One region of the Vibrio rhizosphaerae genome, then DNA from elsewhere that is predicted to be linked to it. Evidence: predicted binding sites of a transcription regulator. Region 1 holds the regulator's gene; each other region holds the start of a gene.
What was found. The regulator MetJ, encoded in region 1, represses methionine synthesis genes. The targets are predictions, from matches to a motif close to TTAGACNTNTANANGTCTAA.
Positions count from the first base shown of each region.

Region 2: a site for MetJ is predicted at 8,588-8,607, ahead of metN (methionine ABC transporter ATP-binding protein MetN). Genes of this name have one in related genera too.
Region 3: a site for MetJ is predicted at 4,687-4,706, ahead of metK (methionine adenosyltransferase). Genes of this name have one in related genera too.

Region 1 is NZ_AP024903.1:278,055-289,154, reverse strand. Features, by position in the region: gene priA (primosomal protein N') at 1-714, opposite strand, end outside; gene rpmE (50S ribosomal protein L31) at 966-1,187, shown strand; gene OCV37_RS01220 (malic enzyme-like NAD(P)-binding protein) at 1,507-2,784, shown strand; gene OCV37_RS01215 (glutathione S-transferase family protein) at 2,867-3,517, opposite strand; gene metJ (met regulon transcriptional regulator MetJ) at 3,610-3,927, opposite strand; gene OCV37_RS01205 (O-succinylhomoserine (thiol)-lyase) at 4,141-5,307, shown strand; gene OCV37_RS01200 (bifunctional aspartate kinase/homoserine dehydrogenase II) at 5,307-7,718, shown strand; gene metF (methylenetetrahydrofolate reductase) at 7,959-8,849, shown strand; gene zapB (cell division protein ZapB) at 8,967-9,209, opposite strand; gene glpX (class II fructose-bisphosphatase) at 9,529-10,536, shown strand; gene pfkA (6-phosphofructokinase) at 10,668-11,100, opposite strand, start outside.
Region 2 is NZ_AP024903.1:1,092,114-1,103,213, forward strand. Features, by position in the region: gene OCV37_RS04685 (diguanylate cyclase domain-containing protein) at 1-703, opposite strand, end outside; gene OCV37_RS04690 (tetratricopeptide repeat protein) at 1,071-3,353, opposite strand; gene queF (NADPH-dependent 7-cyano-7-deazaguanine reductase QueF) at 3,377-4,222, opposite strand; gene syd (SecY-interacting protein) at 4,424-4,963, shown strand; gene OCV37_RS04705 (Zn-ribbon-containing protein) at 4,967-5,743, shown strand; gene OCV37_RS04710 (MetQ/NlpA family lipoprotein) at 5,839-6,648, opposite strand; gene OCV37_RS04715 (methionine ABC transporter permease) at 6,723-7,400, opposite strand; gene metN (methionine ABC transporter ATP-binding protein MetN) at 7,390-8,424, opposite strand; gene gmhB (D-glycero-beta-D-manno-heptose 1,7-bisphosphate 7-phosphatase) at 8,741-9,289, shown strand; tRNA gene OCV37_RS04730 (tRNA-Tyr) at 9,511-9,595, opposite strand; tRNA gene OCV37_RS04735 (tRNA-Tyr) at 9,644-9,728, opposite strand; gene OCV37_RS04740 (YitT family protein) at 9,919-10,524, opposite strand; gene glyA (serine hydroxymethyltransferase) at 10,847-11,100, shown strand, end outside.
Region 3 is NZ_AP024903.1:2,933,224-2,944,323, forward strand. Features, by position in the region: gene OCV37_RS12760 (phosphoglycerate kinase) at 1-1,014, opposite strand, end outside; gene epd (erythrose-4-phosphate dehydrogenase) at 1,166-2,191, opposite strand; gene tkt (transketolase) at 2,425-4,419, opposite strand; gene metK (methionine adenosyltransferase) at 4,791-5,945, shown strand; gene OCV37_RS12780 (SprT family zinc-dependent metalloprotease) at 6,128-6,640, shown strand; gene rsmE (16S rRNA (uracil(1498)-N(3))-methyltransferase) at 6,802-7,533, shown strand; gene gshB (glutathione synthase) at 7,568-8,515, shown strand; gene OCV37_RS12795 (YqgE/AlgH family protein) at 8,557-9,120, shown strand; gene ruvX (Holliday junction resolvase RuvX) at 9,158-9,580, shown strand; gene OCV37_RS12805 (type IV pilus twitching motility protein PilT) at 9,617-10,618, opposite strand; gene OCV37_RS12810 (YggS family pyridoxal phosphate-dependent enzyme) at 10,749-11,100, shown strand, end outside.

The DNA of each region.
Region 1 (11,100 bases):
AATCAAGTTTAGATAGACTTCCGTTTTCCCCGAACCGGTGACTCCTTCCAATAAATAACAACCAAATTCATGCTGGCTGTTAACCGTCGCAATCGCAACGGACTGCTCCATATTCAGTTGTGGCTTTTCTTCTTCGTCTTCCAGTAACTCAGGCCACGGCTGAGGCGTCGGTTTGCGCTCAATCGCTTCAATCCACCCCTTTTCCTCCAGCGTGTTCAAGACCTGACGACTGATTTCCTCATCGACGAATGTTTGATGACTTTGTATACCGTTTTCCAGCAAACGCAGTACTTTAGCCTGCTGAACCGCACGGCCAAGCCCCTGCATCAGCTTATCCCGTCCGGCGGATGTCAGACACCACTCTCGCAAGGTGGTAAAATCTGCCGCCTTTCCTTTTCTCAATGCTGCCGGCAATGCATTAGATAAAGTATCGCCAAGTGGATATTGATAATACTGGCTGCACCAGATAAACAGTCGAAATAAGCTCGTCGGCCAGACAGGCTGATCATCCAATACGGCGCGAATCGGTTTCAGCATATCCGGGCTCAGCTCTGATTCATCTCCGAGCGCAGTCACAATGCCAATCAATGTCTGCCGCCCAAACGGCACGGAAACCCGGCCACCGATCACAGGCTGACAATGTGCGGGTATCAGATAGTCGAACTGTTTATCTAAAGGGACAGGTAACGCCACTCGGGCAATGGATGGATGCATATCACTGAACATCAGATGTAAAAATCATGGACCACAGTCTAATCGAAGCGACGGTGAAATTCGAGGCAGCAATGAGAATGGTGAAAATAACAGCAAAACTAGTTGATCCCCGCTCATGGATTCTTTAATATAGCGCGCCTTGATGATGCGGATACCCGTATCACAACCGATGTAAGACGATATGATTAACTGACATGTGGTGTCCGGCAACGATCCGGATAGCGACATGGCCCGATTTTTGAGGTTCTCCCATGAAAACTGGTATCCATCCAGAATACAAAGTTGTAAGCGCAACCTGTTCTTGCGGCAACGCTTTCGAATTCAGATCAACACTGGACAAAGATTCTCTGCACTTGGATGTTTGTGACAAATGTCACCCATTCTATACTGGTAAACAACGTATCGTTGATACCGGTGGTCGTGTAGATCGCTTCAACAAGCGTTTCGGCGCGCTGAGCAGCGGTAAAAAATAATTTCTCTTCACTGAGAATTTTAAAAAGGACACCAGCAGGTGTCCTTTTTATTTTCCCAAACCCATCCCCACACTCCTGATACCAACCTTATTGCCGTCAGTCATCATGACCTATCGATATAGTACTGATTTGCCAATATCAATGTAATCGTTGCATAAAACAGAATATATCAGCATAAACTCCTCCAACCTCTCCATATTTATGTGATTTTTAAATACATAATGCCATGAGTGCCTAGGCAGATCCCCTCACATCCATTAGAATGATGTCTCTTTCCCTGTAACTTTTCCGATCAACATTACAACGAGACGCGACCCTTATGTCTGAAGATAATCACCAAGATTTAACCCCCGAAGAAGCATTTCGCCAGAAAGCTTTGGATTATCACGCCATTCCGACTGCAGGAAAAATTGCAGTCACCCTCACCAAGCCAGCTGATACCGCTGCAGATCTGGCTTTAGCCTATAGCCCCGGCGTTGCCGAGCCTGTTCGTGAGATTGCGCAGGATGTCGATAATATTTACAAATACACCGCAAAAGGAAACACCGTTGCCGTTATCTCTAACGGAACAGCGATCCTTGGACTCGGCAATCTAGGGCCAATGGCATCTAAACCGGTGATGGAAGGAAAAGCATTGCTTTTCAAACGATTCGCCGGCCTTGATTCATTCGACATTCAAGTGAAACACCGTACTATCGATGAGTTCGTCGAGACGGTTGCGAATATTGCCGATACGTTTGGTGGCATTAATCTGGAAGATATCAAGGCACCGGATTGTTTTGAAATCGAACGGCGTCTTATCGAACGTTGTGATGTACCAGTATTCCACGATGACCAGCACGGCACAGCCATTGTCACTGCGGCAGGAATGCTCAATGCCATTGAACTTCAGGGCAAAGATCTGAAAGAGTGTACGATCGTTTGTCTGGGTGCCGGCGCAGCTGCCGTTGCCTGTATGGAACTGCTGATCAAATGCGGGGCCATGCGTGAAAAAATCTATATGCTTGATCGTAAAGGGGTGATTCACACTCGTCGTGATGATCTGAACGAATACAAACAGTTATTTGCCAATAATACGGATAAGAGAACGCTGGAAGATGTGATTCAGGATGCTGATTTATTCCTTGGCGTTTCAGGTCCAAATCTGCTGCCACCGGAAGCATTAGCCCTCATGGCAGAAAAACCGATTGTCTTTGCCTGCTCAAATCCAGATCCAGAAATTAAACCGGAGCTGGCTTATCAAGTTCGCAACGATTTGATCATGGGAACAGGTCGTTCTGACTACCCAAATCAGGTCAATAACGTTCTGTGCTTCCCGTTCATCTTCCGTGGTGCCTTGGATATTCGGGCGAGCGAAATTAACGATGAAATGAAAATAGCAGCGGTTGAAGCGATTCGTCAGCTTGCAAAAGAAGCAGTACCGGCAGAAGTCTTAAAAGCGGCCAGTGTCGATAGCCTTTCATTCGGCCCCGAGTACATCATTCCCAAACCGATGGATCCTCGCCTGCTGCCCCGGGTAGCCAGAGCCGTAGCTCAAGCAGCCGTTGACTCAGGCGTTGCCCGAATTTCAATGCCTGAAGGTTACATGCAGGATTAAGGCAACACACTTAATCCACAGTACAAGAAAGAGGAGACACCCAGTGTCTCCTCTTTCTTCATTTTGCTTTTAATCTATCGGTTCAGGCTGGGATATTTTGCAAGGCTTGCTGATAACTCTCCAGTTGAGCCACCTGTTTAAGATAACGTTGAATGTTCGGATAAGAAGATAGATCGGCCCGCATGTCGGCTAGCTGTAATACCAGACTCATCTGAAAATCAGCACCGCTAAGCTGCTCTCCGGTAAACCATGTTCGCTGCGCTAGCGTGTCATCGATATAACGTAAAAAAGTAGAAACGCGAGGCTCAATGACTATCTGATCCATCTTATTGAGGAAGGAACCAATCAACGGACGCAACAAGAATGGGAGCTTTTCTCTTGATTTGATAAAGATCAGCCGCATCACCAACCACATCATGAACGAGCCTTCAGCGGCATGTAACCAGTAACGATAATCCAGTAATGCCTGACCCGACTCAGGCCGGAAACGATGTTGGTGATCGTAGGCATCGATCAGATATTCAATAATGGCACCCGACTCGGCAATCGTCTGTTCGCCGTCAACAATCGTCGGTGACTTACCTAACGGATGAATGGATTTCAGAGCATCTGGTGCCCCCCAAGTTTTCGGGTCCCTGCCATAATGAACAACTTCATATTCGAGCCCGAGCGCTTCCAACAGCCAAACCACACGTATGGCCCGGGACTGCTCAAGGTAATGCACATAAATCATACCGACGTTCCTTCTGCTCAAGACGCTTCTGCTCATCTCAGGAAGTCACTCTGTGTTAGTTACATGACTTCCTTTCGAGAAAATACCGCGGATTACTCATCATAAGATTCAAATTCAATGCCCATTGCGGTCATCATGGCTTTTGCTTCGGTCGGAATATCATCCGGACGATCTTTACGCAAATCTTCATCCGTCGGCAAAGGCTGCCCGGTATAGGCATGTAGAAATGCTTCACACAAAAGCTCACTGTTTGTTGCATGACGTAAGTTATTGATCTGGCGTCTGGTCCGTTCATCCGTCAATACTTTAAGAACTTTCAACGGGATAGAAACCGTAATTTTCTTGACCTGCTCGTTTTTCTTACCATGTTCAGCATAAGGACTTATATATTCACCATTCCAATCAGCCATTGCTTCCCCTCATTGCCGGAATCCATCATTATTATCAAAAAAAGTAGGTGTTAATTTTAGCTTTATTTACTGCTATAAGCAAAGACATATAGACGTCTGGAAGTATTGACGTCTTATTGAAAAATCAGTAGAGTGAGCAACCACACTCAATCCGTGTTGGTTGAGGCTGTCAGTCATGAACGCCACCTGTCACCAAGTAGAAAGGAATCACATATGAGCACTCGCAAACCTGCAACTATCGCCGTTAGAACGGGTATTGAGTCAGACACGCAGTACCATGCTGTCGTTCCGCCGATTTATCTCTCAACGAATTATGGATTTCCGGCATTCGGAGAAGTCCCTCAGTATGACTATACCCGTTCCGGTAATCCGAACCGCGGACTTCTGGAACAGGCACTGTACGAGCTGGAAGGCGGTCAGGGTGCCGTCATTACCAATTGCGGGACATCCGCGCTCAACCTCTGGGTCTCTACTTTTATCGGCCCTGATGATCTCATTGTCGCACCTAATGATTGTTATGGTGGCACCTATCGTTTATTCAATACCCGAGCCAACAAAGGCGACTTTCGGGTGTTATTCGTCGATCAATGTGACGAGGTTGCACTGACTGAGGCTCTGGCCCAGAAACCAAAACTCATTTTGCTGGAAACCCCATCGAACCCGCTGGTTCGCGTCGTCGATATTCAAAAAATCTGCCAACAGGCCAAACAGGTTGGTGCTTTAGTTGCCGTGGACAATACTTTCCTGACTCCGGTCTACCAACAGCCAATATCTTTGGGTGCTGACTTTGTGATCCATTCTACGACCAAATACATCAATGGCCACTCCGATGTGATTGGCGGCGTCATCATCAGTCACAGTAAAGAACACGCAGAACAGCTTTCCTGGTGGGCCAACTGTATCGGTGCTTCCGGCACACCATTCGATAGTTATATGACGCTCAGAGGGCTTCGTACCTTGAGTCCGAGAATGCGTTGCCATGAAGAAAACTCGCTGAAAATACTCGCGTACTTGCAGTCCCACCCTCTCATCGGGACCATTTACCACCCAAGCTTACCGACTCATCCCGGTCATGAGATTGCGAAAAAGCAGCAAAGTGGCTTTGGTTCGATGCTTAGTTTTGAATTTGCAGGGAGCTATGAAGAGTTGCAACAATTTGTCAGCCGGCTCAAGCTGTTTTCATTAGCGGAATCACTCGGTGGTGTCGAAAGTTTAATTTGCCACCCGGCGACGATGACTCATCGTGCGATGGGTGAGGAAGCGCTCCACAAAGCGGGAATTTCGCTACAACTATTACGGCTATCAGTCGGCTTAGAAGATGCTGATGACTTGATTGCCGATCTGGATCAATCCCTGAATTGGGTAAAGGAGAATCGTTGATGACCACCGTACGCCACCTCCATAAATTCGGAGGAAGTAGTCTGGCTGATCCGGCATGTTATCGCCGCGTTGCTCACATCCTCAAAGAGTACTCGCAAAGTCACGATCTGGTTGTGGTTTCTGCCGCAGGCAAAACAACCAATCAACTCATTGCTTTTATTGAAAATCTCACGGTTGCACCGCAGCAGGCTCAAGAAATTTTGGCTCAAATCCAACAATTTCAACGTCAGTTGATTACCGAATTGCTCGAAGGCGAAGCCGCTCAGGCATTGACGAACCGGCTCGGTGATGAGTGCATGACCCTTGCAAAACTCACCGCCCCACTGACAGCGGCTCAACAGGCATTTGTGCAGGCTCATGGTGAGATGTGGTCATCTCGTTTAATGGCCGCACTACTCAATCAGCAAGGATTAATGGCGATTGCACAAGATGCCAGAGCCTTTTTACGCGCTCACCGGGAGACACAACCGGAAATCGACCGGGCTCAGTCTTATCCGCTGCTCAAAGAAATTCTGGCGCAACACGGTCATCAGCGGATCGTGATCACGGGCTTTATCGCACAAGATGAAGCCGGTGAAACCGTGCTGCTGGGACGCAATGGTTCCGATTACTCGGCGACCATCATTGGTGCACTGGCAGAAGTCGAACGGGTAACCATCTGGAGTGATGTCGCCGGTGTCTACAGTGCTGACCCCAGAATTGTCTCCGATGCCTGTCTGTTGCCGTTACTTCGTCTGGATGAAGCCAGCGAACTGGCGCGCCTTGCCGCACCGGTCCTACACAGTCGAACATTACAGCCTGTCGCACAAAGTGCGATAGATCTGCACCTCCGGTGTAGTTACGACCCTGAAGCCGGCTCAACCCATATCGAACGAGTGCTTGCTTCAGGACGGGGAGCCAAAATTATTACCTCTCTGGATGAAGTCTTGCTGATTGAACTCAGTTTCTCACGCGGACACGATTTCCAGCGGTTATACAAACAAGTGATCGAGCAGCTCAAACGAGCCCAGCTTACACCACTTGCTTATGACAAACAGGATGACCAGTATCGCATCCAGCTTGCTTACACGGCTGAAATTGCGTCTGGTGCTTTATCTTATTTGCAAGATGCAGCGATTGAAGCCGAAATCCGCCTCAAAGAAGGTTATTCACTCGTCGCAGCTGTCGGTGCAGGTGTGACTAAGAATGCGAACCACTGTTTTGGCTTTTATCAGCAGCTCAAACAGGCTCCGATTGAGTTCCTGTGCGAATCTGAATCAGAATTAAGTCTGGTTGCGATACTTCGTCAGACTCCCGTAGATACGTTTGTGAATCAACTGCATACCCATCTGTTTCAGGCACAGAAACGTGTCGCACTCGCTCTCTGTGGCAAAGGCAATATCGGTTCGAGCTGGCTTAAGCTGTTTACAGAGCAGAAAGCCGAGCTGGAAAAACGTCGCGGGATGAATTTTGAACTGGTTGCAGTCATTGATAGTCAGACCTACTGGTTTGATGAACAAGGGATTGACCCGACAAAAGTCGAAGCCCATTTTATTGAAGAATCCGTCCCGAATGATGGGCAGGAATGGCTGTTCAAGCTAGGACAAATCCGCGGCTATGATGATGTGATTGTGCTGGATGTGACAGCCAGTGCTGAACTCGCTTCACAGTATATTCAGATTGCAGAGCAAGGAATGCATCTGATTTCCGCCAACAAGGTCGCAGGCTCTTCCAGTAGTGAATACTACTATCAAGTCAAAGACTCTTTTGCAAAAATCAGCCGTCACTGGTTTTACAATGCGACGGTTGGCGCGGGTCTGCCAATTAATCATACGGTGAGAGATCTGCGGGAAAGCGGCGATGAAATTGTCGCCCTTTCCGGGATTTTCTCAGGCACATTGTCCTGGCTATTCCAACAATATGATGGCTCCGTGCCTTTCAGTGAGTTAGTTGATCTGGCTTGGCAACAAGGCTTAACCGAACCGGATCCGAGAAATGATCTGGATGGTTCCGACGTCATGAGAAAACTAGTGATTCTGGCGCGTGAATCCGGGCTGGATATTGAACCCGATCAGGTCACGGTCGAATCGCTGGTCCCGGAGGAATTGCAATGCCTCTCCTTAGATGACTTTCTTGATCAAAGTGCCCAGCTCGATATCCAGCTGGCTGAACGTCTGGCCAAAGCACAGCGGGAAGATAAAGTGTTGCGTTATGTCGCTCGTTTGGAAAAATCAGGAAAAGCCTCTGTCGGCGTAGAAGCATTACACCGGGAGCATCCGTTAGCCAATCTGCTTCCGTGCGATAATATCTTTGCGATTGAAAGTAAATGGTATAGAGATAATCCGTTAGTGATTCGCGGCCCCGGTGCCGGAAGGGATGTCACTGCGGGGGCTATCCAGTCAGATATTAATCTATTGTCCAGCTTGTTATAAGCCCACTCACTATCATTACCCTTCCATCGTTCAGGAGCCTTTGGGCTCCTGATTTGTTCCTCAAGTTTTGTTTCTCAACTAAGGTTACTAACTGGGGAAAGGTGAAAAGCCTTCATACAAACGTGAAAAATATTCATGTTTATATTGTTGACATGAAAAACGATTCAATAGAATATCTAGACATATAGACGTCTAAACGTCAATTAAGACTGAATTACCATCATTCACGGGAGAGAGAAGATGGGCTACTCATATGCTGGACATATTGATGCACTGAATCAAAATATCAGTGAGTTATCCGGGAACCTCAATGTCTCTTTTGAGTTTTTCCCGCCAAGTTCACCACAAATGGAAGAAACTCTCTGGAACTCAGTACATCGTTTAAAAACCTTACAGCCCAAATTCGTGTCTGTCACTTACGGGGCAAACTCCGGAGAGCGGGACAGAACCCATTCCATTATTAAAGAAATCAAGTCCCAGACAGGCTTAGTCGCCGCGCCCCATCTGACCTGTATTGATGCCAGTCGCGAAGAGTTGACCCAGATTGCCGATGATTACTGGAACAACGGCATTGAGAACATTGTTGCGCTCCGTGGTGATATTCCGCCGGGCGGCGGAAAACCAGATATGTATGCAGCTGATCTGGTGACATTACTTAAATCCCGGCATGATTTTGATATTTCTGTCGCCGCATTTCCTGAAGTCCACCCCGAAGCGAAAAGTGCTCAGGCCGACCTGCTGAACCTCAAACGTAAAGTTGATGCTGGCGCGAACCGTGCCATTACTCAGTTTTTCTTTGATGTTGAATGTTATCTGCGATTCCGTGATCGTTGTGTCAGTGCCGGTATCGATGTGGAAATCGTACCGGGTATTCTTCCGGTGTCCAACTTTAAACAAGCCGCTCGCTTTGCCGCACAAAACCATGTCAAAGTGCCGGGATGGATGCACAAACAATTCGACGGATTAGATGACGATCCGGTGACGCGTCAGCTTGTCGGAGCAAGCCAAGCAATTGATATGGTGCGAATTCTTGGTCGTGAAGGGGTCAAGGACTTCCATTTCTATACGCTGAATCGAGCAGAAATGACCTATGCACTGTGTCATACACTGGGCATCCGGCCACAAGCATAAATCGAATCCCCATCTCTCCCATGAAAAATGCCGACAAAAATGTCGGCATTTTTTGATATCGCGTGGACGATATAGAAAACTTGAACCTAATCGTATTGATATAAAAGGTCCTGCGCCTTACTCCATATCTTCCATCTTACCCAGCAAATTGCGAATGCGTTCCTGCCATGCCGTCTGCTCTTGCTGAATATCCTGTACCCGCTGTTCCAGTTCATCACGGCTGGTTTTCAACTGAGTTGCTTCTTCAATCAATTTCTGTTTTTCTTCTTTTAATTCTTCGACCTCCATTTGAAGGAGTGTGATGGTATCAACAGCAGTTTGAATTTTGGCTTCTAATTTCTCTAATACTTCAAAAGACATGCTTATATCCTTTACGATTCTGCACTTGCAATGATGATTGTACTTAGCTGTTCATTCTACTCAGCCACGGCTGGAGAAACACGCTCTATCTTGAATATTTTCACCATTCGATTAAAAAACCGACGTGAATTGACACGATTCTTACTTTGCTTGTTCTTCGTCGCCCATTCAATCCCTTCTTGGACCCTGAAATATCGCTGAAGATCTGAGACCGCTTTGATCAAGTGCAAGAATACACAAGCATTTCAGCAAACGTTTTCGTCGGGATATGCTAAAATTCGACGCAAATTTCCCAGTTTTCCGTCAAGATGGAGTTCACATGAAACGTGATTTAGCAATGGCCTTTTCCCGAGTGACCGAAGGTGCCGCTTTAGCCGGGTATAAATGGCTTGGGCGCGGTGATAAAAATGCAGCGGATGGCGCAGCTGTTGAAGTCATGCGGAGTCTGTTGAATAAGACAGAGATCACCGGGGAGATTGTCATCGGAGAAGGGGAAATTGATGATGCCCCAATGCTTTATATTGGCGAGCAAGTCGGTTTGGGAGGCGATGAAGTTGATATCGCAGTGGATCCGATTGAAGGCACCCGCATGACAGCCATGGGACAGTCAAATGCACTCTCAGTCTTGGCAGCAGCGGAAAAAGGTAGCTTTTTGAAAGCCCCCGATATGTATATGGAAAAATTGGTTGTCGGGCCGGGCGCCAAAGGATGTATCGATCTCAATCAACCCCTCAAACAAAATCTCGAACATGTTGCACAGGCATTAGGTAAATCACTGGATAATCTGGTCGTCATTACTTTGGCTAAGCCCCGTCATGAACAAGTCATCGCAGAAATGCAACAATGGGGTGTCCGCGTATTTGCCGTACCCGATGGTGACGTGGCAGCTTCAATTTTAACTTGTATGCCCAACAGTGAAGTCGATGTGATGTATTGTATCGGCGGCGCACCGGAAGGCGTGGTCTCTGCCGCCGTAATTCGCGCCTTAGACGGTGATATGCATGGTCGTCTTCTGCCTCGCCATGAAGTCAAAGGTGACACCGATGAAAACCGCCGAATCGGACAGCAGGAAATTGAACGTTGTCAGCAAATGGGCGTTGAAGCCGGGAAAGTGCTGAGGATGGAAGATATGGTCCGCAGTGATAACGTCATTTTCTCCGCAACGGGAATAACCAAAGGTGATTTACTCGATGGTGTTACCCGTCAGGGAAATATTGCGGTCACCGAAACCCTGCTCATCCGTGGCAAGTGCCGGACAATTCGCCGGATTCAATCGACGCATTATCTGAACAGAAAAGATCCGGAAGAGCGGATGTGGATTGTCTGATCATTTTTCGCAATCTGACGGTAAACAGATGTCGGTAGAATAATAGTCATAGGAAGAAAACCGGACTTAATAACCGATACAAAAAAAGACCGCATACAGCGGTCTTTATTAATATGTGCTACGAAAAAACCTTAAAACAACTCTTCGGCAACTTTGTATAGATCCTTACGGACAGGACGCTTCATATTCTCGATTGCATCAATGATATCGTGGTGAACCAGATCTTCTTTCTGAATACCGACACAACGACCACCATGACCTTCCAGCAAGAGATGAACCGCATAGTTCCCCATGCGAGACGCTAACACCCGGTCAAATGCAGTTGGCCGGCCACCACGCTGAATGTGTCCAAGAACAGTCGCACGCGTTTCACGCTTGGTCGCTTCTTCAATCTTCTTCGCCAGAACATTGGCATCCATCATCAGCTCAGTCAGCGCAATGATGGCATGTTTCTTACCTTTCGCGATGCCGTCTTTCAGATTAGAAATCAACTCATCCATATTCAAGCCCGTCTCCGGGGTGATGATATATTCACAGCCGCCGGCGATGGCAGACATCAGTGTT
Region 2 (11,100 bases), 810 kb from region 1:
TCAATGCTTTTTCTCGCTGCTCAGCATGAGTGAGTCGTTCTGATAAAGCCGTCAACTGAGCCAGTAGTGGCATGAGACCGGATTTCAGTGAGGCATAATCCTGTTCGTCTTTCAGAATCTTATTACTTTGGGTCATCAGTGTATTGAATTCTTGATTCATTTCCTGACGGTGTGACAGATAACTCTGACTCTGTTGAATGCTTTGCTTGGTACTTTTCAGGTGCGTTGCCAAGGCACTATTCATCTGCTCAAGGAACTGTTCTGATTGTTTACGTTCATGCGTTGTTCCCTCAACCACCAGACGCAACACTTCCAGCGTCAATTCCAGTAATGTATCGGGGGGGACGCCGACCAATAACTTGGCGCGGATATCCATCAGCACCTCGCCGGATTCGCCTTCAAAATCCAGTTCAGTGATTAGGGTTTGCAGCTCATCGGATAATTTTTTGTGCAGCGCTTGTTCTGCCGTATAACTCATGGCATTTGCGCGATGTGGATTCGTTGCAATAATTTTGACCGAGCGTTCATAAAGGCCCAGTAATTTTACCGCTTGCTCTGATTTGGGCGATGGATGAACCGAAGAGACGCTCAACAGATCACGAAGATCCCGTTTTACCTTTGAGGGTAAACCGGGAATTCTTAACAAAGTCTCTCCGCCATGACGAATGTGGCGTTCAAGATTGGTCATTGTCGTCTTTTCCATAGTCAACGTCTGTTGTTTCAGTATTTATCAATCACAGCAAGTTCAGGGGAATCTGCATTTTTGTTATTTTGTTTGTTCTTGCCAGTATCATCAGGGTGATCTGGCATGTCATTGTCATGTCAACAGATGACAGAAAAATGATACATTGTTTCAATACACGCTTGTTTTCCTCAAATTTGAACCGAAGTCGCTCTGTGTGTCAAACGAACTTTATTGAGTTGGGATCTAAACAGGTATCAGACAGGATCATATCTGTCGTACGCTGTAATGAATGAGCAAATCGATCCATCGGTATTCTATCTGCGACGTCGTTGATAAAGGCGGTTCGCGCCTGTCATTCGTCACAGCAGCATGGTTGCAACCTGATTTATGTATCCTTGAGCAGATTCTTGATGCTTTCTTCATTTTTATGCGAAGAATGTACTTTAATCAGACCTTGGCTAATCGCTTGCCGGCAGGCTTGACGAATATCGTCGGTGGCAAAGCTGGCCGCTGGCGCATTGTCGATTGCTTTCAAATAGACCCAATGGCTACTCTTTTCCGTAATACTGAGCTTTCTGGATGCACTGGTCGCCATCAACAGAATATCCAGTAACTCTTTCTCATTGATTGCGGTATACGCTTTGGGTAAAAACGGGTAATCGGTGATACCGATGCGAATGATTCGGTTCAACGGGCTGGATGGCTGAAATTCATTCACCCAACTTTGAATTTTTTCGAACAGTGCCTGTGGTGATGTTTCATTGTTTTCATCCGCGGGCATGTGGTTGTTTTCCACGTAGATAAGGTTGGCATCGGTAAAATGGAACAAGCGTGTGCGTTCATCCAGCTTGTCTTTCAGATACTCGCCCAATGCTAGCTCAAGCTTGAGACCTTCCGTATAACCATGCTCAAGATACATATTCCGTAGGAAAGGTATATCGATCATCGCGAAGCGTAATCGATCACTGAGCGGTTCGTGGATTAACTCACCGATATGCCATTGCTCATAGGTATGACTGCTCTTTTGCAAAGACGTAGAGAGGTCTTCGTTCAGCATGCGCAGATTATTCAAACGGGAGCGGGAATGCATGAACAGGTGATTGTTGAGATATTCAATTTCTTCGTTTTGTTGGCGAATAATGTAACCACGGCGCAAAATGAATAGAAAGAAAATGAATCCGGCCGCAAAAAGACCGTAAGCGACATTTTGTAAATATCGGTAATGTTTTTCCTGTTGTTTCAGCGCCCGGTCTTGTCCTGCCAGATGTAATGTCTGTTCGACAAACATTTTTTGCTGTTTGAACGCTTCTTCGCTGATGTGATTTAACTGATTTTGCTGTCTTTGCGTCAGTTGGTTGTACTGACGTGAATAGTTTAAAGCTTCTAAATAGTGTCCTTGTTTCTCTGATGCATCGGAGAGCAGTTTTAACGCTTGCATCAGCGTCTGATCATCGTGAGTCTGTCCTGCCAGCACAGCGGACTGACGTGCCAGCGCGATTGCCCGGGATGTGTCTTTTTGATAAAAAGCGATCCCCGCTTTCAGGAGCAAAGCCTGTCCCTGCAACTGAGGAAAGTCGAATTGGGTCAGTAACGGCTCGATCGCTGACAGGTAATCCTCGGCTAACGGGTAGTTGTAGAGCTGCATATAGGTCGATGCCAGACGAATCCGCACCCCAATAAACAGTTGCATTTCGTGTTGTGTGACCGAGTGATCCAGCACATTGAGATAGTAGACGAGAGCCAGATTGAATTTACTTTGCTGATAGTAGATATCACCCATCCGTTTGAGGATATCCACCAGTACGGGAGATTCCTCATAACTATCATAAAAGTCAGCAGCCTGAGCCAGATAAAGCAGTGCGCGGTCCAGTACCTTCCGTTCATAAAACAGTTGGGCCAAGAGCGAATTGGTCATCGCCAGTAAGGCACTGTCATTGGATTCTAAGGCACTCCAATAAGCGGTCAGTAGCTCTGAGAGGGCTTTATTGTAACGTTTGTGATTCAGATAGTGCTTCCCGACCTGAATGTGGTACTCAATTTGTCTTTTGACGGATTGTGTTTCACTGATGTAGGTTTTGGCCTCTTCATAATAGTTTTCTGCCCGTTCATTCTCATTGGATTTTGAGGCAATTTCCGCCAGAAGCATCAAAATATGATAGTGGATTCTTTTGCCAAGCTGTTCGGCATTTTTTAGCTGAGCTAATGCAGCGGAGAGTTTTTTGAGCTGTTCCCGGGCCAGTTGTGAATCATGATTGAGAAGCCAGTTCAGCCGAATTTCTAACTGACGCACCTCAATTTCCAGATAAGGGAGCTGGTATTGTTGAGTCAATGCGATGGCTTTTTTCAGATAACGCATCGCTTCATCATAATATCCCTGACGAAACAGTGCCTGAGCCAGAATTTCCATGGCTTCAACACTAGAGTTTGGTGTGCGGATGAGGTTATCTGAGCTCTCGCTGGTGATTTTCGTCTGGGTTTTTTCGTTGGTGTCCGATAAGATTCTTCTGGTCAGGTAAGTCGATGTCAGTGACTGCGCTTCTTTCGGCGAAATATCCAGAAGTAGGTTGGCTTCTTCCAGTGTCGGAGAAGTATAAACACTGGCAAATGCTATCGGACAGCTACTGAGAAGCAACCATAAAAATAGCGCATTCCGGATGGTTCTGATCATCTCAATGGTGACTCCAAGCCGACTTATTGACGTGCCATACGCAAGATGCTGGCTGGCTGACTGTCTTCCGTTGAGCGGTAAGGATTAATATCCAGCCCCCCGCGGCGGGTATACCGTGCATACACGGTTAACGTTTGTGGGGCACAATACTTCATCAAGTCGGTAAAGATTCGTTCCACACACTGTTCATGAAACTCATTGTGTTCACGGAAAGAAACCAGATAACGGAGTAATGCTTCACGGTTGATCTGTTTGCCCCGGTAACGGATTTCAACGCTGCCCCAGTCCGGTTGATTGGTGATCAGACAATTGGATTTCAACAGATGGCTGTGCAGCGTTTCTTCAACAAAGGTCTCGCCGGTTGCTTGTTCCAGATAAGCGGCATTGAATGCATACTGTTCGATTTCAATTTCCTGCTCGTCAATGCATTCACCTTCCATTGTGATGATGTGTTGGTGAGTAAAATCATTGACATGCCGGAGGTTGACCGTGACCTCTTCACCGGCACAGTCAGATAGATCGGCACTGAGTCTGGCATGAACCGCTTGCCAATCGTCAAACTTTGTCTGATTCAAACTATTTAGATACAGTTTAAATGATTTGGATTCGATCAGGTTTGGGCTGGTGGCCGGGATTGACACGTATCCAATCGCGACCTGAGGTAATCCTTTGGCATTGAGCCATGAGAGTTCGTACAGCGTCCAGAGGTCACATCCCTGAAACGGCAGAGGAGCCGCTAACTGCAGTTCATCTCGGTTCAGACTTCGCGGAACGGCTTGTAGGAGTGATGGATCATAATGACTTGCATAGACAGTCTGTTGGCCTAATTTTAGGTCAGCCAAGGACTCGTTATCGGAATATTTGCTCATGCTCAGGACTAAATTCGTTTAGAATACGGGGAATTTTACGCAATCCACTTGCCAATGTCATTAGGCGTGGGCTTTCTTCGTGAAATGATCGGTAAATTATCGGATAAGCCTGATCATCAACGGAGCGCGATTGCTTTCTTTGGCACGGGCCGAAGAAAATGGCGGTATTACAGTGATCATTCGGAGAATCGCATGAATGAAATGGTTCTATTATCATCCCTGACGCAGTTTTGTCAGCGTTATGTCTTGGCATATCAACAGGAACATGGTTGTTTGCCAATGAATTCCGAATTAGCCGATTGGCCTTCACCTTGTATTGAGACGACCCGGGGCGACATGGTGTACTGGCAGCCTGTCAGCCGGGGTGAACCTGCTGACTTTTCAAGTACTGAGCAGGCGATTGAGCTGACTTTACATGAGGATATCAAGGCGTTTTACGGCACGCAGTTTTGTGCCGATATGGCGGCTCGCTGGCAGGGTGAGTCACTGACGTTACTCCAAGTCTGGAGTGAGGCCGATTTCACCCGGTTGCAGGAGAATATCTTGGGTCATTTGGTCACCCAGCGCCGGTTGAAACTCAAACCAACGGTTTTTATTGCGGCTACCGATGCAGAACTTGATGTGATTTCGATTTGTAATCTCAGTGGTGAAGTGATTCTGGAGCGTCTCGGCACCTCGAAACGGGATGTACTGGCACCGACGCTCGATACTTTCTTAGATCAATTAGAACCGATGGTGTAACGGATGTACGTTGTTGAACTCCAGTTTGAATGTTTTGATAACACCACGGTTGCTGCCGTTGAAGGGGTGATTTCCGGTTTACTGGAAGCCCTGCGGTTTAACGGCCAGATTCTGGGTCGGGAATTTCCGGTGGTGATGGGCGACGGTGAGTTTTTTGTCCGTGCGGTGTGTGCGGAGAAACAGAGCTTGCATCCGCGTTATCACTCCGATTTTGTCCGGCGTTGTCTCGCCAGATTGGCAGAGGCGAGCTTACTGGCTCCCAAAGTGCGCGTTCTGGGGCGGGATATTCACTCGGAGCAAACCGATCCCGATGAACCGCGTCAATGGCAGGTGCTTTATACGACCTATGTGCATACTTGCTCGCCATTGCGCAATGGTGAAACGCTTCTGCCGATTCCTTTGTACCGGATTCCAGCGACCTTCAATGGGGATCATAAAGCGGTGATTAAGTGGCAGACAGAATGGCAGGCTTGTGATGAATTACAGATGGCCGGTGGGTGTCAGGCGGAACACGCTGCTTTAACCGAGATCATGATGCCGGATAGTGATTTGTTCCGACGTGGCTGGGATTTGCGGGGACGCATTGAGTATTTGACGAAAATTCCCACTTACTATTATCAGTACCGTGTCGGCGGAACCAGCCTGGAAGATGAACAACATCGTCGTTGTCCGAAATGTGGTGGTGAATGGCGGTTAGCCGGGCCTCTGCATGATATTTTCCATTTCAAATGTGATGCATGCCGGATTGTGTCGAACCTGTCGTGGGATTACCTGAAGTAAGTGTTCAGCAAAATGAAGCCATAAAAAAGGGCATTGAATGCCCTTTTTTTGTCGTAAGACGCAGCCTGTTATCACGCTGACCGCTGTTATTGGTTTTACCAGCCTTTGACAACACCGTCATTGAAGATTTTCATCGCAGCCTGATAAACTTCATCTGTCTGATAGGCTTTGACGAAGTTTTGCACGTTTTGGTCATTGACGTTATTTTCACGTGCGACGATCAGGTTCACATATGGTGATTCTTTGTCTTCGACAAAAAGACCATCTTTTTCTGGAGAGAGGTGCAGTTGGCTGGCAAAGGTTGTATTGATGATTGCAATCGTCACATCATCCAGTGAACGTGGCAGTTGGGCTGCATCTAATTCAAGGATTTCTAACTGCTTTGGATTCTTGACAATATCTTGCACTGTGGCTTTTAGACCAACACCATCACGTAAGGTAATCAGACCTTGCTGTTGAAGGAGAATCAATGAGCGGCCAAGGTTGGTTGGATCATTCGGAACCGCAATTCGGTCACCTGCTTTCAGAGCATCAACCGATTTGATTGTTTTGGAATATCCGGCAATCGGGTAAACGAACGTCTTGCCAGCAATCTTTAATTTGTAGCCACGGTCTGCAATTTGCTGGTCCAGATAGGGTTTGTGCTGGAATGCGTTTACATCAACAGAACCATCATCAAGTGCAGCATTAGGCGTGACATAATCAGTAAATGTGACCAGCTCGACATCGAGGTTATATTTATCTTTTGCCACTTTCTTAGCAACTTCGGCAACCTGAGTTTCTGCCCCGGCAATGACACCTACTTTGATTTTGTTATTATCGGCAGTTTTATCGCCACAACTGGCCAGCACGAGTGCTGAAGCTGCCGTCGCAATCGTTAGTAAACCCTTTAGACTTAATTTCATGTACTTCTCCTTGGCTTAATCCTGAACGATGATCATCAATCATCGGTGTTGTTATTGTTTAGTTGGACGGTCGGTTATCGATGGTCAACCCGGCGCACAATCGCATCGCCAATTGACTGAATAATCTGAACCAGAACAATGAGCATGACAACGGTCACCGCCATCACGGTAATGTCATAACGGTAGAAACCATAACGAATGGCCACATCCCCGAGACCGCCGCCACCGACCGTTCCTGCCATCGCCGAGTAACTGACCAGTGTCACCATCGTAATCGTGACTGAATTGAGAATGGTTGGCATCGCTTCCGGTAACAGCACTTTGGTAATGATTTGCAGCGGTTTCGCCCCCATAGCTTGGGCGGCTTCAACCAGACCGGCAGGGACTTCGAGCAGCGCCCCTTCAATCAGCCGGGCAACAAACGGAATCGCACCGATGGTCAATGGGACGATGGCTGCGGTGGTGCCGATAAATGTACCGATCAAGAGTTTGGTGAACGGAATAATAGCAACCATTAAGACCAAAAACGGTACCGAACGACCGACATTGACCACGGCACCTAAAATACGATTAAGGCGTCTGTTTTCTAATAATCCCTTCGGTTTCGTAATATGCAGGATGACCCCGAGCGGAATACCAATGAGGAAGCCGACCAGACCTGAAAATGCAACCATATAAACGGTTTGCCAAGTGGCGTTCAAAATCAGATGGCTGTTTTGACTGATCCAGTCAACGATGAGGTTAATTGACATACCCAAGGACCTCTACTTTTACATGCTGTGAACGGAGATATTCGATTGCGGCCTGATCGTTGGCCGCTTCTCCAAGGAGTTCTGCGACCAACATGCCAAATTTGACACCGCCGGCATAATCGAGATCAGAACTGAGAATATTCACATCCATATTAAAATCCCGTGAGATATGTGAAACCAACGGGGCATCAACCGTCGCGCCGGTAAATTCCATCCGGACAAGCGGATAACTGCCCGGAACCCGTTCAGGATGCAGGCGATTTTCGTAATCTTCCGGAATCGATAAATCCAGTGTCGAGCGAATAAACTGGTGTGCGAGCTCGGTTTTCGGATGGGCAAAAATATCGCTGATACTACCTTTTTCAACCAACTCTCCGTCACCGATGATGGCGACCTCATGACAGATGCTTTTCACTACATCCATCTCATGTGTGATGAGCAAAATCGTGATATCTAGCTGACGGTTAATCTGTTTAAGCAGTTGTAAAATTGATTGGGTCGTGGCCGGATCCAATGCACTGGTGGCTTCATCACATAACAGCACTTTCGGATCACTCGCCAGTGCGCGGGCAATTGCAACGCGTTGCTTTTGCCCGCCACTGAGGTTGGACGGATAGGCTTGTTTTTTGTCGGCAAGACCGACAAGTGTCAGTAATTCATTGACTTTATTATGGATATATTGCTGATTCTGACCTGCAAGTTCTAGCGGTAAAGCAATATTGTCAAATACAGTTCGGGATGATAACAGATTAAAATGCTGGAATATCATGCCGATATTGCGTCTGGCCTGACACAATTGAGCCGCACTCAATTTGGTCAGGTCAACACCGTCCACAATGACTTCACCACTGGTGGGAGACTCCAACATATTGACACAGCGTATCAGCGTACTTTTCCCGGCACCGGAAGAGCCGATCACACCAAAGATCGTCCCTTGCCGGATATGGAGATTAATGTCTTTCAGGGCGAGTATTTGATTGTCGCCTTGACCAAACATTTTGTTGACGTGATTTATTTCAATCATTAGAAACCCTGACTAGGACCTACTTAGTTGATTCATTTCACCTCAGATCAAGCATTGTATGCTGAGGTATGGTGTGTTGCGTGATGAATTTGTATTCAATCCGGAACAACACCTGCGATTTGGTAATGGATGCTATGGCTTCATGATAATGAAGTCAATCATTTTCGACGTCTAGACGTCTAAAGTTATTATTGTGGCGATTAGGCTGGAAAAAGCAATCAAAAATCTGTAACAGGAGACGAAGGGATTTGGGTGTATCTCCAAGTGTGAGTTTGAGTATAATAGCCGACATTAATCAGTCGGATGGGGTAAAGCTTTGGCTAAACCAGCAGTGTTTCTGGATCGCGATGGTGTGATCAATATGGATAGTGGCTATGTTCATGATGAACATGATTTTCACTTCATTGATGGGGTATTTGAGGCAACAAAACGCCTGAAGGATATGGGATATCTTTTAGTAGTGGTGACCAATCAGGCCGGAATTGCCCGGGGATTGTTTACCGAAGAGCGCTTTTTGAGCCTGACGCAGTGGATGGACTGGAACTTTATTGACCGTGGGATCGAGTTGGATGGGATTTATTATTGTCCGCATCATCCTGAGCATGGCGACGAGAAATATAAGCAGAACTGCGATTGTCGAAAACCGCGTCCCGGCATGTTTATCTCTGCCCGTGATTTTCTCAACATTGATATGGCGAAGTCAGTGATGGTGGGGGATAAACCCTCAGATCTGATTGCAGCTCAGGCGGCTGGCGTCGGGACTTCAATTCTGGTCCGTACCGGAAAACCCGTGACTGAAGCCGGTGAATCACTTGCCGATGTGGTGCTTGATAGCATCAAAGATGTTCCGGCTTATTTGGCTTGATGGTTTTTCTGTACTCAGAAAAGATAGTATTGATGCCATATTGAGATGATGTCATTAAAGCAGGGAGACACTGTATTGGTTCGAGTCTCTTTGCTTGCAATTATTGCAATATGAAGTAGCAACGGGTATCGCTGAAGTCTGATGTGAATTGAGTGGTCTGAGTCACCGGATAGAAAAGCAACGGATAGAAAAAAAGCCAGCAATATGCTGGCTTTTCTATATGGTGGAGGGGGACGGATTCGAACCATCGAAGGCAGTGCCGGCAGATTTACAGTCTGCTCCCTTTGGCCACTCGGGAACCCCTCCAGAGTGTTTTGTTCATGCCTGAATCAAATAATTCAACCATGTTGAATATGGTGGAGGGGGACGGATTCGAACCATCGAAGGCGGAGCCGGCAGATTTACAGTCTGCTCCCTTTGGCCACTCGGGAACCCCTCCAGGGTGTGCACGTTGTGTTGAAGAAATATTCCCGATTCATCTCTTCGGTGCGGGGCGCATCATAGCAAACCTATGCAGCCTGTAAAGCCTTTTCTAATAATTTATGACTGAATGATGTCTTTTTGGACAAATGTGCTATTTCTTGTTCAATATCAAGTTATAGAAGATAAAAAACACTGAACTTGACCCTTTATGATGAACCGTAAGTGACACAATATCGTGATGGTTTATGGTTCATCGCAAGGACGACATTGAGGACAGCTGCGCTGAGTATGGAAACAGCAATTGTCTCTGGTGGGAGATAAAAGAAAGATGCACAGACAATCGATGCATCAATACATAATTGTGTCTTACCGACAGAAATGCCTAATTTATCCTGAACAAACAGGCAGAATACGTTGAAGCCGCCTAAACTTGACCGGTGGCGAAAGAGAATCAACATACCCAATCCCATCAGGAGGCCGCCGCTGATGGCAGCGTAAACAGGATTGGTGTCGGTGAGTTGTACCAGCGGTGAAAATAGTCCGGTAAACAGGGAAACCAGTAGTCCGGAAATGAAACTGTTCAACGCGAACCGTTGGCCGAATCGTTTCCAGGCAAGCCAATAAAAAGGGGTGTTGCACAGTAGATACAGCACACCAAAAGAGTATGGCGTTAAGTGGTTCAATAATAGTGCTAATCCGGCTGTGCCACCGGTAATGGCATTTGCTGCTTGTAGAAACATAATTCCCTGAGCAACTAAAAAGCTCCCGGTAATCATGGCAATAATGTCTTCCTGAAATGTGTGCTTTTCCATCGATAGTCAAAAGGATTGGGACAATTTGCGGAGAATACTAAAGAAAAGGTGACGTTTTCGGTAGCTAGATAGGCTAAATTCAGGTAAACCTATGTCTTTGATACTTTACATGATGTAAACAGCAAAGTTGACACACATGATGGTTATTGTGGTGTGACTTTTCGGTATCATGAAAAAACTGCATGATAATTTGTCTATTTGGGCTTTATGACCTAAATCAATTTAGGTAGAATACGCGCTAAATTAGATGGCGAAAACGTTTGCGTTAAGTCAAAATGTCATTTTATTAAACATTTCAGTCAATCTGAGTCAGGAGATACAGATGCTTAAGCGTGATATGAATATCGCTGATTATGATGCGGATCTTTTCGCAGCCATTCAAGAAGAAACTCTTCGTCAGGAAGAACACATTGAACTGATTGCTTCAGAAAACTACACCAGCCCACGCGTGATGGAAGCTCAGGGCTCTCAGCTGACCAATAAGTATGCGGAAGGCTATCCGGGCAAGCGCTATTATGGTGGTTGTGAGTACGTCGATAAAGTTGAAACATTAGCGATTGAGCGCGCATGCGAACT
Region 3 (11,100 bases), 850 kb from region 1:
TGCAACAGAGAATCCTTCTGAATCAGCGATTGCTTGAGAGATGCCTTTGGTACCCGCTTCAAAGTTCTTGAATTCGAATACGCCAACCGGACCATTCCAAAGGATTGTTTTTGCTTCTTTCAGAATTTTAGCCAGTGCCGCTGTTGAGTCAGGACCTAAGTCGAAAATCATGTCGTCGTCCTGAACTTCAGATACGTCTTTGATTTCTGCTTCTGCATTTTCGTCAAACGCTTTGGCACAAGCGACGTCAGTTGCAACCGGAATAGCGCACTCGTCCATCAGTTTTTTCGCCGTGTCAACCAAGTCCGCTTCATACAGAGACTTACCGACATTATGACCTGCTGCAGCGATAAAGGTATTCGCGATACCGCCACCAACGACTAATTGGTCAGCAATTTTTGACAACGACTCAAGCACAGTCAGTTTGGTAGACACTTTTGAACCACCAACAATCGCAACCATCGGACGAGCCGGGTTATCCATCGCTTTACCCAGTGCATCCAGCTCATTTGCCAGCAAAGGACCGGCACATGCAATCGGTGCATGCATACCCACACCGTGAGTTGAAGCTTGAGCACGGTGAGCGGTACCAAATGCGTCCATCACAAATACGTCACACAGTGCTGCATATTGTTTAGACAGAGCTTCATCATTCTTTTTCTCGCCTTTGTTAAAGCGAACATTCTCGAGAACGACCAACTCACCTGTATTCAGCGTTAAACCGTTGAGGTAATCTTTGGCAAGTTTTACGTCACAATCCAGTGCATCTTGTAAGTAATTTACAACAGGCTGCAGTGAGAATTCTTCTGCGTATTCACCTTCTGTCGGACGGCCAAGGTGAGATGTCACCATGACTTTTGCGCCAGCCGCAAGGCAGTGTTTAATCGTTGGCAGTGATGCCAAAATCCGTGCATCTGATGTTACTTTGCCATCTTTTACCGGCACATTCAGATCGGCACGAATGAATACGCGTTTACCTGCTAAATCCAGGTCAGTCATCTTGATTACAGACATGGTTGTCCCCTCAAATTTGCAATATTGGAAAATATTTTTACAGCTCCGCAACCCTGCCGAGCCATCGTTTATCTTGATATTTGATTCACCTGTCGCAGACCATCTTATTTATTTCACTCTAAAAAATAAATACATCTTCGTTCTCGGTAAACTACTGTAGTGAATCCATCGCCAAAGCCGTATCCAACATACGGTTTGCAAAGCCCCATTCGTTATCGCACCAGACCAGCATTTTTACCAGCCGTCCGTTACTCACTCTTGTTTGAGACCCGTCAACAATGGCGCTATGCGCATCATGATTGAAATCGCTCGAAACAAGCGGAGCTTCAGTATAGTCAACAATGCCCTGTAATGTACACTGAGAAGCATCAATTATGGTTTGATTTACGTCATTAACTTTAACATTTGTGTTAATTGTGACACTCAAATCCATCGCGGTTACATTGACCGTCGGCACCCGTACCGAAATGGCTTCGAACTTATTTAGAAACTTAGGAAAAATACGTTCAATCCCTTTATGTAACTTGGTGTCTACCGGAATAATTGACTGACTGGCAGCCCGGGTTCGGCGCAGATCATGATGGTAAGCATCGATCACGGGCTGGTCGTTCATTGCGGAATGAATGGTGGTAATCGTCCCCGAATCAATACCGAAATTGTCATCCAGCACTTTGATGATCGGCACAATACAGTTGGTCGTACATGAGCCATTCGAAACAATACGATGCTCAGCTTTCAATGAATCATGATTGACGCCATAAATAATCGTGTTATCTAAGTCGTGCCCACCGGGGTGTGAAAAAAGAACCTGCCGCGCACCAGCGTCTAAATGAGCCAGTCCATCATCCCGAGAACCGAAAACACCGGTACAATCGAGCACAATATCGATATTCAGATCACTCCACGGCAGAAGCTTTGGCTCAGATAAATGTAGAATCCGAATCGCATCTGAGCGGCCATCGTCGTGACCGATGTATAAGTGTTCCTGATCATGAAGAACTTTTTTAAAAAATCGACCATGACTCGAGTCATACTGGAGAAGATGTGCCATCGCATCCGGTTGAGCCAGTTCATTGACGGCCACCACTTCAATGTGCTGATTCTTGCCACTTTCATAGACAGCCCGCAAAATATTCCGACCAATCCGGCCAAAACCATTGATGGCGATTCTTAGCATTCTTCTCTCACCTTATTCTTATTGTTCATTTTTAATTAGAGCAGTGATAGTAACGGATCGTATAAAAAAATAACATTGGTTATCTCTTTCTGCACCGGCGTGATACTAAATACAGACAGACTTGCTGACGACAAGCATCATCACAGACCAATCATCCGACGAAAAAATGCCGGACCAGAGGCCCGGCATTCTATGCATGATATTCCATGCCTGATCAGTCACTGTGTTGGTCTTTAGCCTATAGACAGCGCCACTTCGACAACATTGTCAACGGTAAAGCCGAACAGTTTGAACAGTTCGCCTGCCGGTGCTGACTCACCAAAGCTGGTCATGCCGACAATCCGGCCATTCAGGCCAACATATTTGTACCAGTAATCGGCAATGCCCGCTTCAATGGCAACGCGTGCCGTCACCGCTGCAGGTAATACTGCTTCACGGTAAGCCGCATCCTGACGGTCAAAGGCATCGGTCGAAGGCATTGAAACCACACGCACCTGCTTGCCTTTGGCAGTTAATTCAGTCGCTGCCTGAACCGCCAAATCCACTTCAGAGCCGGTCGCAATCAGAATCAAATCCGGTGTGCCCTGACAATCTTTGAGGATGTAACCCCCTTTGGCGATATTCGCTACCTGCGTCGCATCCCGCTCTTGTTGCGCTAAGTTCTGACGCGAGAAAATCAGTGCCGTCGGGGCATCTTTGCGTTCAATTGCCAGTTTCCAGGCCACCGCGGATTCCACCTGGTCACAAGGACGCCAAGTGCTCATATTCGGTGTCAGGCGCAGTGAGGCAATTTGCTCCACCGGCTGGTGGGTCGGACCATCTTCACCCAATCCAATCGAGTCATGGGTATAAACCTGAATGTTCTGCACTTTCATCAACGCCGCCATCCGCATCGCATTACGCGCGTATTCCATAAACATCAGGAAAGTCGCTCCGTAAGGGATGAAACCGCCATGCAATGCAATCCCGTTGATGATTGCCGTCATACCGAATTCACGGACACCGTAATGGATATAGTTGCCGGACGCATCCTCCGCCGTCAGTGATTTTGAGCCGGACCACATGGTCAGGTTCGATGGCGCTAAGTCAGCTGAGCCACCCATAAATTCAGGCAGAAGCTTACCGAAAGCTTCCAGTGCATTTTGAGATGCTTTACGCGATGCAATGGTGGCCGGATTCGCTTGCAACTCAGCAATGATTTGATTGGCCTGAGTTTCCCAGTCCGCTGGCAATTCACCATTGACCCGACGCTTGAATTCAGCCGCCAGCTCAGGATAAGCCGCCTGATAAGCAGCAAACTTGTCATGCCATGCCGCTTCTTTCGCTGCGCCGGATTCTTTCGCATCCCACTGCGCATAAATATCAGCCGGAATTTCAAACGGGCCATATTCCCAGCCCAGTTGCTCACGCGTTGCTTTGATTTCATCCGCACCCAGCGGGGCACCGTGACAATCGTGAGAGCCGGATTTGTTCGGTGAGCCAAAACCAATCACGGTTTGCGTACAAATCAGCGTCGGACGTGCTGTTTCAGCTTTCGCCGCTTCAATCGCTGCTTCAATCGCCGCCGCATCGTGACCGTCTACCGCCGGAATCACATGCCAGCCGTATGCTTCAAATCGTTTTGCCGTGTCATCGGTGAACCAGCCGTCCACATGACCGTCAATTGAAATGCCGTTGTCATCCCAAAACGCAATCAGTTTGCCCAGTCCCAAAGTCCCAGCCAGAGAGCAAGCTTCATGAGAAATTCCTTCCATCAGACAGCCATCGCCAAGGAACGCATAGGTGTGATGGTCAACGATAGTGTGCTGGTCACGGTTGAACTGTGCTGCGAGCGCTTTTTCGGCAATCGCCATCCCGACCGCATTGGTGATGCCCTGTCCGAGTGGCCCAGTGGTGGTTTCAATCCCCGGTGCATAGCCGTACTCCGGGTGACCCGGGGTTTTTGAATGCAACTGACGGAAGTTTTTCAGGTCATCAATCGACAGGTCATAACCGGTCAAATGCAACAGTGAATAAATCAGCATCGAACCGTGGCCGTTAGACAGGACGAAACGGTCGCGGTCAGCCCAGTTCGGGTTTTGTGGGTTATGGTTCAGATGAGAGCGCCACAGCACTTCAGCGATATCCGCCATCCCCATCGGGGCGCCGGGGTGACCTGAATTGGCTTGTTGAACACCATCCATACTTAAAGCGCGGATTGCATTCGCGAGACGTTTTTGGGAAGACATGTCAGCTCCTGAAAGTCATAAAGCAAAAAGAAAAGTAAATTACGACGCAACAACACCGTATAAAAAATAATACCATCTTAAAAAAGCACCATATTGTCGCAAAGCCCTTTCTTTGGCGCAATCGATTTACCGTCCCAATAAATGCGCCATCTGTCGCAGATCTATCGGTTATTTCGGCGAAATCAAAATTTTGTCACTGACTGGATAAGCATTCGGATGTTTATCCACCACCAAAAAAAACTTGTAATTCCACTTTCACTGCATAGAATAGACGTCTAGATGTAAAAACATCTCTTGCGCTTAGCGCTTGTTTGTAAATAATTTCGAGTAAGTGTTCAGTATGACTTGCTCATCATCTGAGTGGAGTTCTCATGACAAAGCATCTGTTTACTTCTGAATCCGTATCAGAAGGACATCCTGATAAAATTGCCGATCAAATTTCCGATGCCGTACTTGATGCGATTTTAGAACAAGACCCGAAAGCGCGTGTTGCCTGTGAAACCTATGTCAAAACAGGCATGGTCATGGTTGGTGGCGAAATCACGACATCCGCCTGGGTTGATATTGAAGAATTAACCCGGACGACCGTGCGTGAAATCGGCTATACCCATTCAGACATGGGATTTGATGCTGACTCTTGCGCGGTTTTAAATACCATCGGCAAACAGTCTCCTGATATTAATCAGGGCGTTGATCGCGCTGACCCGAAAGAGCAAGGCGCCGGTGACCAAGGTATCATGTTTGGTTACGCGACCAATGAAACCGACGTGCTGATGCCTGCACCTATCACCTATGCACACCGCTTGGTACAACGTCAGTCAGAAGTACGCAAAAACGGCACCCTGCCTTGGTTACGCCCGGACGCAAAATCACAGGTCACTTTCCAGTACAACGAAGGCAAGATTGTCGGTATCGATGCAGTCGTACTATCCACGCAACACAGCGACTCGATTTCAACCGATTCACTGAGAGAAGCGGTGATGGAAGAAATCATCAAGCCCACACTACCGAGTGAATGGTTAACCAAAGAGACCAAATATTTTATCAACCCAACCGGCCGTTTTGTTATTGGTGGTCCAATGGGTGACTGCGGTTTGACCGGACGGAAGATCATTGTCGATACATACGGCGGTGCTGCCCGTCACGGTGGCGGTGCTTTCTCCGGAAAAGATCCATCCAAAGTTGACCGCTCTGCCGCCTATGCAGCTCGTTATGTTGCCAAAAACATTGTTGCGGCCGGTCTGGCTGATCGCTGTGAGATTCAATTGTCTTATGCGATTGGTGTCGCTGATCCGACCTCAATCATGATTGAAACGTTCGGTACCGAGAAAGTGTCACATGACATCATCATCGAAGCGGTTCGTCAGCACTTCGATCTGCGCCCTTACGGACTACAGGAAATGCTGAATCTGTTGCAACCGATTTATAAAAAGACCGCTGCGTATGGTCACTTCGGTCGCGATGAATTCCCATGGGAAGCCACCGATAAAGCCGCATCATTGCGAGACTTTGCCGGTCTGAAGTAACTCGTTCTGACCTCGTCAACTACGTCGGCTTATCGAGCCTCGTATTTGAGATAGCAAGCCCTCCCCCGGAGGGCTTGCTTCTTTGTGCAGAAACCGACATCATCGCAGTGAATCAGGTGACTGGTATTGAATGTCATATCCAGTCCTTCCCCCCCTCGATAGAAAGATAAAGGTCGGAAAACGTGTCTCTCTCCTCAGTCCCAGCTGAATTGCATCGCCAGATTGATGCCCGCATCCAGTCCTGTATTGAGCAAGCGTCGCACTACTTTCACCACCCCTTCCCACAACCGACTCTCAGCTATCGCTTGCGCGGCAAAGCCGCTGGAAAAGCCTATTGTCATCGCTGGGAAATCCGTTTAAATCCGGTATTACTTCTTGAAAATCAATGTGAGTTTTTACAGCAAGTGATTCCCCATGAAATCGCTCACTTACTGGTTCACCATCTTTATGGTCGTGTGAGACCACACGGTTCAGAATGGCAATCGGTAATGAAACAAGTATTTGGTTTACCGCCGCTCACCACGCACCAGTTTGATACACGTTCAGTCGCCGGAGAGACCTTTACATATCACTGCCAGTGTCAGCAATTCTCGCTGTCGGTTCGCCGTCACCGGAAAGTACAACGGCAACAAGTCATCTACCGCTGTACCCGATGTGATCAACCACTGATATACCATGATGACAACGCTCAGTGACCAACAAAAATTTTCCGTTTAGATTTCAATTGCCCCTCTTGTAATTTAACGTCGCAGCGCCCATCTTATACCAACAAAGGGACAAGCCTGACGTAATGGCAAGCTTGTTGAAAATCCCAGCCTCCGACGCTGGTTCAGAAAAAGTTGATTCAGGAATATCTATGAGAGTGCCCCGCATTTATCATCCCGAGAAAATACGCGCTGCCAGTCTGGTCACATTAAGCGAAGATGCGGCTGGCCATGTGGGCCGAGTTCTGAGAATGCAAACCGGGCAGGACATCTTATTATTTGATGGTCATGGCGCTGAATATCCGGCTGAACTTGTCGAAATCAGTAAAAAAACCGTGACGGCACAAGTTGGTGAAGCTGAGGTCAATGACAACGAATCGCCGCTGCACCTGCATCTTGGCCAAGTAATTTCCCGCGGGGATAAAATGGAATTTACCATTCAGAAATCCGTGGAGCTTGGCGTCAATACCATCACCCCACTGTTATCAGAGCGATGCGGTGTTAAACTCGACCAAAAACGCTTTGAGAAAAAATTACAGCAATGGCAAAAGGTTGTCATTGCCGCCTGTGAACAATGCGGCCGTAATACCATTCCTGAAATCAGACCGATCATGACACTGGCAGACTGGTGCAGCGAAGAGACTCAGGCACTGAAGCTGAATTTACATCCTCGCGCATCGTACTCAATTAATACCCTGCCGACACCGGAGCAAGGTATTCGTCTGCTAATCGGCCCGGAAGGCGGCTTGTCCGCAGAAGAAATTCAGATGACGAAAAATCATCAGTTTGAAGAAATCTTACTCGGTCCCCGCGTACTCAGAACAGAAACGGCAGCCTTAACGGCGATTACCGCACTACAAGTACGCTTTGGTGACCTCGGCTAAATGATGGCCAATTGAAGACTTGGAGAAGAAAAACATGATTAAACTAGGCGTTGTGATGGATCCGATCGAAGCGATCAACATCAAAAAAGACACCACCTTTGCGATGATGCTTGAAGCACAGCGTCGTGGCTATGAAGTTCACTACATCAGAATGGATGGCCTGCATTTAGATCAAGGGGTCGCTTATGCCGATACCCAAATCGTGCACCTTCAGGAAGATCCAAACCACTGGTTTGATATCCAATCCAGCCAGAGTATCGCTCTGTCAGATCTGGACGCAGTTCTGATGCGTAAAGATCCACCGTTTGATACCGAATATATCTACGCGACTTATATTCTGGAAAGAGCCGAAGAGCAAGGGACGCTGATCGTCAATAAGCCACAGAGCCTGCGTGACTGTAATGAAAAACTGTTTACTGCTTGGTTCCCGGAGTTGACCCCGACCACCATCGTGACCCGCAAGGCAGAGAAAATCAAAGCCTTCCAAAAACAACACGGCGATATTATTCTCAAACCACTGGACGGCATGGGCGGAGCTTCCATTTTCCGGGTGAAGGCCGGAGATCCGAACCTGTCAGTCATTATCGAAACCCTGACCAATCAGGGTCAGAATTACTGTATGGCACAAACCTTTGTTCCGGATATCAGTAATGGCGATAAACGTATTCTGGTGGTTGACGGCGAGCCGATGCCATACTGTCTGGCTCGGATTCCACCAGAAGGTGAGACCCGGGGGAATCTGGCTGCCGGCGGCACCGGAGAACCACGCCCACTGACAGAAACAGATCGTCAGATCGCTGAGACAATTGCCCCAGTTCTGAAGGAAAAAGGGCTGATTTTCGTCGGACTTGATGTGATTGGTGATAAACTCACCGAAATTAATGTCACCAGTCCAACCTGTGTGCGAGAAATTGAAGCAAAGTATAATATTTCAATTACAGGCAAGCTCATGGATGCAATTGAACGTCGCATAAAAGCATAAATGATGTCAGAATTTCGCGCTGAATAATGAGGGCTCATCGGATGAATTTAACCAATCATTTTCTTGTGGCAATGCCGGGGATGCAGGATCCTTACTTCAAAAACAGTGTGATTTATATTTGTGAACATAATGAAGAAGGGGCAATGGGGCTGATGATTAATGCCCCAATCGATATCACGATCGGCACCATGCTCAAGCAGGTCGATATTGATCCGATCTATCCGCAGGAGAAAACTGAAAGTCTGGAGAGCCCTGTTTTTAACGGCGGTCCGGTTTCCTCGGATCGGGGATTCATTTTGCATCGCCCCAAAGATTACTATGAATCCAGCCTGCAAATGACGGATGAACTGAGTGTCACGACTTCAAAAGATATTCTGGCCGTTCTCGGTACCGATGCTGAGCCTAGTCATTATCTGGTTGCGCTCGGTTATTCCGGCTGGGAAGCCGGTCAACTGGAAAGCGAGCTGGCTGAAAACTCCTGGCTGACCATTGAAGCTGACCCGGAAGTGATTTTTAACACGCCGATTCATGAAAAATGGAATCGTGCGGTCAAGAAACTGGGTATCACCCCCGCTCAACTCTCAACCATGGCCGGACACGCTTAACCCGCTCACCGAGCGTGTCAATGGAGTAACGCATCACATGTCCAAGACAATCATGGCCTTTGATTATGGCACCAAGAGTATCGGCAGCGCGATCGGTCAGGAAATTACCGGTACGGCTTCTCCTTTGAAGGCATTTCCGGCCAAAGATGGCATTCCGAGATGGGAAGATATCGAAAAGCAGATTGAGGAATGGAAGCCGGACCTGATCATCGTCGGCTTACCGACGGATTTACACGGCAAAGACTTAGCCACCATAACCCCGCGAGCCAAAAAATTTGCCAATCGCCTGCATGGCCGTTTCGGTGTACCGGTTGAGCTGCATGACGAACGTTTATCTACCACCGAAGCGCGCAGTACTCTCTTTGAGCACGGTGGTTTTCGGGCCTTGAAGAAAGGCAATATTGACTGTCAGTCAGCCGTGATCATTCTGGAAAGTTGGTTTGAAGCACAGTGGGGGTGAATATTTCCTCCACCGTACCGTCCTGATTTTCCGACCTTAATCCACGTTTGGCACAATACGGCCGAGCTGTAATAGTCGCTGACGATCTTGCATCATTGTTCTCATTCCCCGCCCCGCTCCCGCTTGCATCACTGACTCAATCTGAGGCAGTCGGTTTTCCCGAATTAAATTTCGCACCGCCGAGGTCGCAATCAAAACTTCATAACAACCGACCCGGCCACCACCGACCTGAGGTAATAATCGTTGGGCAATGATCGCTTGCAGCGACTCGGCGAGTACCATTCGGACTCGGTTTTGCTCATCCGCCGGGAAAACATCAATGATTCGGTCAATCGATTGAGCAGCACTACGGGTATGCAGTGTCGCCAGAACCAAGTGCCCGGTTTCCGCTGCGGTCAGCGCTAACCGAATGGTTTCCGGGTCCCGTAATTCACCGATCAACAATACATCCGGATCGGCTCTCAGTGCCGCCCGCAATGCTTCAGCAAAAGAGCCACTGTCACGCCCGATCTCCCTGTGATGCACTAAAGATTGCCGGGAGTGATGGATAAATTCCACTGGATCTTCAATCGTCATAATATGCTTGGTATCCCGACGGTTGATGGCATCCACCATCGCAGCCAAGGTCGTTGATTTGCCGGAGCCGGTTGCCCCGGTCACCAGTACCAGCCCCTGACGATAACGGCACATCTCGCTAACAATATCCGGTGTAGCGAGAGATTGCAGCGTCGGAATGTCACTCGGAATATAGCGCATCACCGCAGCATACCCACGGCTTTGCACAAAGCGGTTTACCCGGAAGCGGCCATGCTCACTCTGATAACACCAGTCTACTTCCAGGGTGCATCGGGACTGTTCCTGCTGCGCCTCGGTCATCATTGATTCCGTCAAAGACAGAACCATTTGACTGGATAAATTTTCACATTCCAACTTTCTCAACTCGCCATCTATCCGTAACATAGGCGGATGGCTGGCAGAAAGATGTAGATCAGAAGCGTTATGTTTTACACTAAGAGCCAACAATGTTGAGATATCCATGGGTTGATTCAGTCACTCTGTTTTTCATCGGGAAAATTCATCGTGTTAGCATTTATCCGCGGGCGGTGTTTTGCTGACCATGAACGGTTTACAATGAACCTTTTACAACTATCTGTTTAGACAAATAATTATGAGTACGATTGCACAAAACATTCAACATATCATGTCAGACATCGAGCAGGTTCAAAAAAAATGTGAACGTACTCGAGACTCTGTCCTGTTGCTGGCAGTCAGCAAAACCAAACCCGTCGAGGCGATCGCTGAAGCGATTCAAGCCGGACAACTTGCTTTCGGTGAAAACTATGTGCAGGAAGGTGTCGAAAAAGTACAGTATTTCAACCAGAATGCACCAGATACCCCTTTAGAATGGCACTTTATCGGCCCGATACAGTCCAATAAGACGCGTCTGGTTGCAGAGCACTTTGCATGGGTTCATACCATTGATCGAGAGAAAATTGCACAACGTCTCAACGATCAACGCC